Regions from separate parts of the Allobosea sp. 10L422 genome, predicted to be linked through region 1. Evidence: predicted binding sites of a transcription regulator. Region 1 holds the regulator's gene; the other holds the start of a gene.
What was found. The regulator LexA, encoded in region 1, represses DNA repair genes until DNA is damaged. The targets are predictions, from matches to a motif close to TGTTCNNNNTGTGTTCNG.

Region 1 (4,378 bases):
GGCCAGGCACATATGGTCGATGTCGGCGACAAGGCCGAGACGACCCGCATGGCAGTAGCCGAGGGCAGCGTCGTGATGGCGCCGGAGACGATTGCGATCGTGCGCGACGGCAATGCTAGGAAGGGCGATGTGCTCGGCACGGCGCGCCTCGCCGGCATCATGGCCGCTAAGCGCACGCATGAGTTGATCCCGCTCTGCCACCCGCTGCTGCTCAGCAAGATCGGGGTCGATCTGGAGATCGACGAGGCCCTGCCGGGCGTGCGCGTGCGCGCTGAGGTGAAGATGAAGGGCCAGACCGGCGTCGAGATGGAGGCGCTCACCGCCGTGTCCGTCGCCTGTCTCACCGTCTACGACATGGTCAAGGCAGTCGACAGGGCGATGCGGATCGAGAATATCCGGCTCCTGCACAAATCCGGCGGCCAGTCCGGCGACTACGAGGCGAAAGCCCGCTGATGGCGCTCACCCCGGTCCCCGTCGCGCGCAAGGCGCTGCTCAACAGCATTCCGGGACCGACCGGAGCGGAGACCCTCCCGCTCGCGCAATGCGCATGGCGGGTGCTCGCAGCCGATCTGAAGGCGCTCAGAACCCAGCCGCCCTTCGCCAACTCCGCCATGGATGGCTACGCCGTGCGTGCCGACGAGATGGCCGAAGATGCCACACTCGCCGTGATCGGGGAGTCCGCCGCCGGGCGGGCCTTTGACGGTACGGTCGGGCCGGGCGAAGCCGTACGGATCTTTACCGGCGCGCCGATGCCTGATGGTGCCGACACCATCCTGATCCAGGAGGACGCCGACGGCGTCGGCAGCCCCACGATCCGCGTGCGGGTGCCCCCCGCCAAAGGCAAGTTCCTGCGCCGGGCGGGGCTCGATTTCCGCGAAGGCGACGCCCTGCTGTCGGCCGGACGCGTGCTCGACAGCGCCGCACTCGGGCTCGCCGCCGCGATGGGCCATCCCTCGCTGCCGGTCCGGCGCAAGCCGCGCGTCGCGATCCTGGCGACCGGCGACGAGCTGGTGGCGCCGGGCGAGCCTGTGGGGCGCGACCAGATCGTCGCCTCGAACTCCTTCGCGCTCGCCGCGCTGGTCGAAAAGGCCGGTGGCACCGTGCTCGATCTCGGCATCGCCCGCGACGACCATGCCGATCTCGCCAACAAGATCGGCATGGCGCGGGCTGCCGATGCCGACGTGCTAATCACGCTGGGCGGCGCCTCGGTGGGCGCACACGACCTCGTGCAGGAGGCGCTGACCCGCGCCGGGATGTCTCTTGGCTTCTGGAAGATTGCCATGCGGCCGGGCAAGCCGATGATGACCGGTCGGCTCGGCCGGATGGTCGTGGTCGGGCTTCCCGGAAACCCGGTCTCCTCGATCGTCTGCGGCCATCTCTTCGTGCTGCCGCTGATCGAAGCCCTGCTCGGCATGGCCGGCGCCGATCGCGACCGCAGCGTCCCCGCCCGCCTCGGCAGCGACCTGCCGGGCAATGACGAGCGTGAGGATTATCTGCGCTCGGAGCTGGCGCTGACGCCCGATGGTTGGGTTGCAACGCCTTTCGATCGGCAGGATTCCTCCATGCTCGGCACATTGGCGCGGGCGCAGGCGCTGACGATCCGCCCGGCCCATGCTGCGCCCGCCAAGATAGGCGACCTCTGCCGTATCCTGCCGCTGCGGTAGACGGGCGCTCTCGCGCGACCGGGTTGCGGAACACAAGGCGAACAGTTATGGTGTTCGTGATTTGTTTCGAATCTACGCTTTTCCGGGGCCGGCGGGATCATGCTGACACGCAAGCAACACGAACTCCTGCGCTTCATCCAGGAACGCTTGCGTGAGAGCGGGGTGCCGCCCTCCTTCGACGAGATGAAGGACGCGCTCGATCTGCGCTCGAAATCCGGCATCCACCGGCTGATCATGGCGCTGGAGGAGCGCGGCTTCATCCGCCGCCTGCCCAACCGGGCGCGTGCGCTCGAAGTCATCAAGATGCCCGATGGACTCGGTACGCCGCAGCAGCGGCCGCGTTTCAGCCCTGCGGTCGTCCAGGGCGGGCTCGGCACGCAGCCCAATCTCGGCAAACCCCGCCCCACCGCCGATGAGGACAGCCGCTCTTCGATCGCGATCCCGGTCATGGGCCGCATCGCCGCCGGCACACCGATTTCGGCCATTCAGAACCGCAGCCACACCGTCTCGTTGCCGCCCGACATGCTCGGCTCCGGCGAGCATTACGCGCTCGAAGTACGTGGTGACTCGATGGTCGAAGCGGGCATCCTCGACGGCGACACCGTCATCATCCGCAAGCAGGACTCGGCCAATACCGGCGATATCGTCGTGGCACTGATCGACGACGAGGAGGCCACACTCAAGCGGCTGCGCAAACGCGGCTCCTCGATCGCGCTCGAAGCCGCCAATCCCGCCTATGAGACGCGTGTGCTCGGGCCGGACCGGGTCAAGATTCAGGGCCGCCTCGTCAATCTGATGCGGCGTTACTGAAGCCGTTCGACCTCGGCTTCGCCATCGGCGGAAGCTGGCGGAATGCTGATGCTCGTTGCAGCGGGCGCCGCCAGACGGGGTTCGCGTCGGCGGCTCCACGGCCGATCGGCCGCGCTGGGCTCTGAGATGCGGCTGCTCCATCCCGACGCCGTGCGGTAGAGCGAGGTCGCGCCGTCGCGTGACAGTCCCATTCGCTCGATCAGCCGGGCCTTGCAGGCGCCGCTCCAGGGAATGGCGGTGACGACGAGGTCGGCCCGCAGGCAATCTTCGATGATCGCCAGCCGGTCGCGCGTGTAGGAAATCATGCGCTTGTCGGCCGTTTGCGCAACACAACCCAGTTGATCGCAAGCGATGCCGGCGCGCAGCGTCGGATCGTCCGGCGAGCGGCTGTCGCCGTCGGCACTCAGCCATTGCTGCAGCACGAAGCGGCTGGGCTTGCCGGCGACCGCAAGGCGTCCATCGAGGCCCCGCACAGCAAGCCCCGAGCCGTCGCGTTCGATCAGGATTTCCGGCCGCTCCGGCTTTCCGGCGATGGCGACGCCGAGCACGATGGGGACCGCCGCCAGCCAGCGCCAGGCCGTGGTCCACAGCGTCAGCCAGAGCAACGCCAGCACGAAGCAGGTCAGCACGGCCGGGCTGAAGGCGGCGATCATCACGGTGGAATGGTCGATGCTTGCGACCCAATGCGCCACCTTGAGCACGACATCCGAAGCCAGCCCCATCAGCGCCCAGGCAGGCCAGTCCAGCCCGAAGGGATAGGCGAGCACGCCGAACACCGCCGCAGGCATCACGAACAGCGAGACGAAAGGCAGTGCCATGGCGTTGCCCAGCAGGCCGAAAGGGTTGAAGGTCTGGAAGTGATAGGCCCCGAAGGGCGCTGTTGCGGCCGTCGCCAGCAAGGTGGTGACGACGATGCCGAGCGCCGCTGCCCAGACCGGCCCGAGCGGCCATGGCAGGCTCGGGGGCGGCTCCGTGCGTTTTCGGCTCTCCCAGCGTTCGGCAAAGGCGATCAGGGCCGCAACCGCGCCGAATGACATCTGGAAGCTCGGTCCGAGCAGCGCCTCCGGCTCGCGTAGCAGCACGATCATGGCTGCAAGAGCGAGATTGCGCATGCTCAGTGCAGCACGATCGACAAGGATCGCGCCGAGCATCACCAGCGTCATGATCAGCGAGCGTTCGGTCGCGACGTCACTGCCTGAAAAGATACAGTAGGCGGTCGCGCCGAGCATCGCCGCGACGGCCGCGATCTTCTTGATCGGCCAGAGCAGCGCGGCAGTCGGGGAGAGCGCCAGTAGGGCGCGCACCAGCCAGAAAATCGTCCCGGCCGCGAGAACCATGTGCAGGCCTGAGATCGAGACGATGTGGTAGATTCCGGCGGCACGCAGGCCATTGTTCGTCGCCTCGGTGATCAGGCCGCGCTTCCCCGTGACAAGGGCGGCAGCGACCGCCCCGCCCTGCCCGCCGCCTACTTCGGCGATGCGCCGGGTCAAGGCGTTGCGGGCCCGGTCGATCGTGACATCGACGGCAAGGCGCGTCGGCATTGGGTGCGGCGCGGGCGCCGACGCGATCTTGCCTGCGATACTGCCGACTGCGCCGATGCCGCGGAAGAAGGCATCGCGCGCGAAATCGTAGCCGCCCGCCCGAGCTGGCCCCGGTGGAGGCAGGAGCCGCGCCGTCGCCGCGATATGATCCCCCGGAGCGACCGAGCCGGCGCGGATATTGACGCGCACGCGCCTTGGACGCTCCGCGGCCGGCATTCCGGCGAATTCCGTTAACAGCAGGACAATGCGGGCGCCGTTGTCGCGTGCCTCCACGCTCTCGACGAAACCCGTCACCTTGCCGATTCGCGGCCGCTCCAGCATCGGCGCGGCGATATCGGCCGTCCGCCAGACGCCGGCGGCAAA
Region 2 (4,378 bases), on a different contig from region 1:
ATCTGATGACCCGCGGCACTGAAGCGCTTGCCGAACTCGACCTCAGCCGCGACGGCTTCTGGCGCTCCTTCCTCGCCTTCGCGCTGATGTTGCCGGCGACCGTCGCGATCCTCGCCGCGGCCCGCCTGTTCGCCGGCCTGCCGAACAGCGCCGGCCTCTTCACCGTGCCTGAGCTCGTGCTGGCGGTGATTGGCGCGCTCTGCCTCGCCATCCTCGCCGTGCCGGCCCTGCTGATCGCGCTGCGCCCGGAGCTTGCGCAGGCGCCGCGGTTCACCAGTTTCGTCATCGCCTGGAACTGGGCCGGCATCGTTTCGGCCAGCCTCATGGCGGTGCCCGCCGCCGTCTTCGCGCTGGGGTGGTCGACACCGGAGCTGGCGCTGGTGCAGGCGGCATTCTTCGCGGCGATCGTGCTGCGCTTGCGCTATTGCGTGGCGCGTGCGGCCTTTGGCCCGGAAGGGCACAGCATCGCGCTGCCGCTGGTCATCGCCAGCATCGTGCTCGACTATGGCGTGATTCGGCTGTTCAGCCTGTTCTGAGCCCGTCTCAGTAGTCTACACCTGCGAGGTAGAGCCCGCAGGACGGCGCGAGGGCGGCGCATTGCGCACGGTCGCGCGCCGCCAGGATCTGGCCGAGCTTCTCCTCGGGCCAGCGTCCCGCCCCGACCATCTTCAGGCTGCCGACGATCGAGCGGACCTGATGATGCAAGAAGGAGCGGGCGTGGGCGTAGACCACGATCTCCGCGCCCTCGCGCCGGACATCGAGCCGGTCGACCGTACGGATCGGGCTGTTGGCCTGGCATTCGGCAGCGCGGAAGGTCGTGAAATCGTGCTTTCCAAGCAGAGACTTGGCGGCGCGGTCCATCGCCTCGTGGTCGAGCTTCACCGGAACGTGCCAGACGCGGCCGCGATCGAGAGCGGGCGGCGCCCGCCTGTCGAGAATGCGGTAGATGTAGTAGCGGCGCTTTGCCGAAATGCGGGCGTCGAAATCATCGGGGACGATCTCGGCGCTGAGCACGCTGACCGGGAAGCGCGCCTTCAGCCGGGCATTGCTCGCATCGCGTACGACGTCGGTCCGCCATTCCCTGTCGATATCGACATGGGCGACCTGATGCGTGGCGTGGACGCCGGCATCCGTGCGCCCGGCGCAGTGCAGCCGGACGGGGTGGCCGCAGAAGGCCTCGACCGCCTCCTCGACGCGCTGCTGCACGGACGGGTCGCTCGCCTGGCGCTGCCAGCCCGAAAACGGCGTGCCGTCATATTCGATGACGAGCTTATAGCGCGGCATCAGAGCTGGCCGCCAAAAAGTGCGAAGCGGTTTTTGGACAACGGCCCGCTCCGTTAAAGCTTGTCGCCGGCCCCGAGCCGCGCGCCGCGCAGGAACTCGGCCCCGCTCATCGGCGCCTTTCCGGCGCGCTGGACCTGCAGCAGCTTCACCGCCCCGACGGCGCAGGCGACGGTGCCCTCGTCATCGAGCAGCGTGCCCGGCTCGGCCGCGCCGCCAGCGCGCGCCGTGCGCAGGATCTTCAGCCGCTCCGGCCCCTTGCCGAGGTCGATCTCGGCGAAGGCGCCCGGGAAGGGCGAGAGGCCGCGCACCCGGTCATGCACCAGTTGCGCCGGCAGCGTCCAGTTCAGCTTGGCCTCGGCATTGGTGATCTTGGCGGCATAGGTGACGCCTTCTTCCGGCTGCGGCGTGAACTGCAGGCCGCCGCGGCCCAGCGCCGCGAGTGCGCGCACCATCAGATCGGCACCGAGGATGCTGAGCTGGTCGTGCAGTTCGCCGGCGGTCAGGTCGGGCCCGATCGGCAGCGTCTCGACCATGGCGACAGGGCCGGTGTCGAGCCCCGCCTCCATCTTCATCACGCAGACGCCGGTTTCGGCATCGCCGGCCATGATCGCGCGCTGGAGCGGCGCCGCGCCGCGCCAGCGCGGCAGCAGCGAGGCATGGAGGTTGAGGCAGCCGAGCTCGGGCAGATCGAGGATCGCCTGGGGCAGGATCATGCCATAGGCGACAACGACGGCGACATCGGCCTGATGCGAGGCGATGATCTCGGCCTGCTCCGGCGTCTTCAGCGTCGCGGGCGTGAAGACCGGGATGCCGAAGCGCTCCGCCGCCTTGTGCACAGGCGAGGGCTTGAGATCGAGGCCGCGGCCGGCCTGCGCCGGGGCGCGGGTGTAGCAGGAGACGACCTCATGCCCCTGCCCGACGATCTCGGTCAGGACCGGCACGGCGAAATCCGGCGTGCCCATGAAAATGACGCGCAAACTCATACGCTCGACTTTACCTCAGCTCCGGCATGGCACCGGAAGAATGAAACAGCCTGCCGATTACGCAGCCCGCTCGCGCTTGGCCGCCTTGGCGAATTTCTTGGTGACGCGCTCGCGCTTCAGCCGCGAGAGATGATCGATGAAGAGCACGCCATCGAGATGGTCGATCTCGTGCTGCAGGCAGGTGGCGAGCAGGCCATCGGCTGCGATCTCCAGCGTCTTGCCGTCGAGATCCATATAACGGACCTTCACCTCTGCGGGACGCTCGACCTCCTCGTAATATTCCGGGATCGAGAGGCAGCCTTCCTCATAGACGTTGAATTCCTCCGAGGACCAGGTGACCTCCGGATTGATGAAGACCTGCGGCTTTCTCGGTTCCGGCTCCTCGCCCTCCTTCGCCTCCGGCTTCGAGAGGTCGATCGTCACCACGCGCAGCGGCACGCCGATCTGGATGGCGGCGAGCCCGATGCCCGGTGCGTCGTACATCGTCTCAAACATGTCCGCGACCAGCGCCTTGATTTCGGGCGTGACAGCCGCGACCGGCTTCGAAACAAGGCGAAGCTGGGCGTCGGGCAGGATGACGAGCGGGCGAACGGACATGGGATTCCAAGGAGAAAGAGCTGTTGAGCCCGGGACATAAGCATTTGTGGGCAAGCGGTCAAACTGTTCCGCTTTCGTTCGCCATTGCTCATCGAATCGGCTAGGCTCGGCGCATGAACGAGATCGCCTTCACCCTGCTGGAGCGCCCGGTGAGCTGGGCCGAAGCCGCCCTCGGCTTCGCAGCCCTGAGCCTTGTGCTCCTGCTCATGGCCGTGATCGCCGGCTGGCGTGGCGGCAGGAGCCGCGCGATTGAGGTCGCGATGGCGGCCGAGCGCGCCCGCGAAATGGACGACAAGGTCGCGGAGATGAACCGCCAGCAGGCGGAACTCGCCGGCCGGATGCAGTCCATGGCCGAAATCCTCTCGACGCGGCAGGGCGATCTTGCCCGGCTCGTAGCCGACCGGATGGACGGGCTTAGCCACAAGGTTGGCCAGGGCCTCGAACAAAATGTCCGCCAGACCACCGAAAGCCTCGGCAAGCTGCAGGAGCGGCTCGCGGTCATCGACACCGCCCAGAAGAACCTGACCGACCTGACCTCCGAAGTGGTGACGCTCAGGGACGTGCTCGCCAACAAGCAGGCGCGCGGGGCCTATGGCCAGGGCCGGATGGAAGCGATCGTCCGCGACGGCCTGCCCGCCGCCTTCTTCACGTTCCAGCCGCAGCTTTCGAACGGGCGCCGGCCGGACTGCCTCGTGACCCTGCCGGGTGACGGGCGCGGCCTCGTCATCGACGCCAAGTTCCCGCTGGAGAGCTTCACGCTGCTGCGCGAGGCACGCGGCGACGACGCACGCAAGGCCGCCGGCCAGCGCGTGCGCAGCGATGTCGGCGTGCATGTGAAGGATATCGCCGAACGCTATTTCCTGCCCGGCGAGACGCAGGATGTCGCGCTGCTCTTCGTTCCGTCGGAATCGATCTATGCCGACCTGCACGAGCATTTCGACGATGTCGTGCAGCGCGCGCACCGGGCGCGGGTGATGATCGTCTCGCCCTCGCTGCTGGCGCTGGCGATCCAGCTGATGCAGTCGCTGGTGCGCGATGCGCGCATGCGGGAAGAGGCGCAGGTCATCCAGACCGAGGTCGGCAAGCTGCTCGACGACGTCCGCCGGCTGGGCGAGCGGGTCGACAAGCTCGATACCCATTTCCGCCAGGCGCAGGACGATGTCGGCCAGATCAAAACCTCGGCCGGCAAGGTCACCAGCCGCGCCGAGAAGATCGGCGCGCTCGATTTCGAGGACGAGAAAAGCGAGCCCAAGCTGCCCTTCGCCAAGGGGCTGGAGCTGAAGGCCGCGGCGGAGTGATCAGCCGCGGCTGAGCACCGCCGAAAGCTCAGGTTTCACGTTCAGCGTCTGGAAAACGACACAGTAGCGCTCGGTGAGCTTGAGCAGCGTGTCGAGCTTCTCCTGCGGCGCGTCGCTCTCGACGTCGAAGAAGAGGCGGATGGCCTGGAAGCCGACCGGCGCATCCTTGGCGACGCCGAGCGTGCCACGGAAATCGAGATCGCCCTCGGCCCGGAC

Region 2: the regulator LexA is predicted to act here: its motif matches at 2,929-2,946, upstream of AC1DEZ_RS23660 (DNA recombination protein RmuC).

Annotation. Positions count from the first base shown of each region.
Region 1 is NZ_JBFTJI010000001.1:621,135-625,512, forward strand. It holds gene moaC (cyclic pyranopterin monophosphate synthase MoaC) at 1-453, shown strand, start outside; gene AC1DEZ_RS02910 (molybdopterin molybdotransferase MoeA) at 453-1,664, shown strand; gene lexA (transcriptional repressor LexA) at 1,764-2,474, shown strand; gene AC1DEZ_RS02920 (ComEC/Rec2 family competence protein) at 2,468-4,378, opposite strand, start outside.
Region 2 is NZ_JBFTJI010000015.1:57,084-61,461, reverse strand. It holds gene AC1DEZ_RS23680 (hypothetical protein) at 1-536, shown strand, start outside; gene truA (tRNA pseudouridine(38-40) synthase TruA) at 544-1,284, opposite strand; gene fmt (methionyl-tRNA formyltransferase) at 1,338-2,267, opposite strand; gene def (peptide deformylase) at 2,325-2,864, opposite strand; gene AC1DEZ_RS23660 (DNA recombination protein RmuC) at 2,978-4,162, shown strand; gene AC1DEZ_RS23655 (OsmC family protein) at 4,163-4,378, opposite strand, start outside.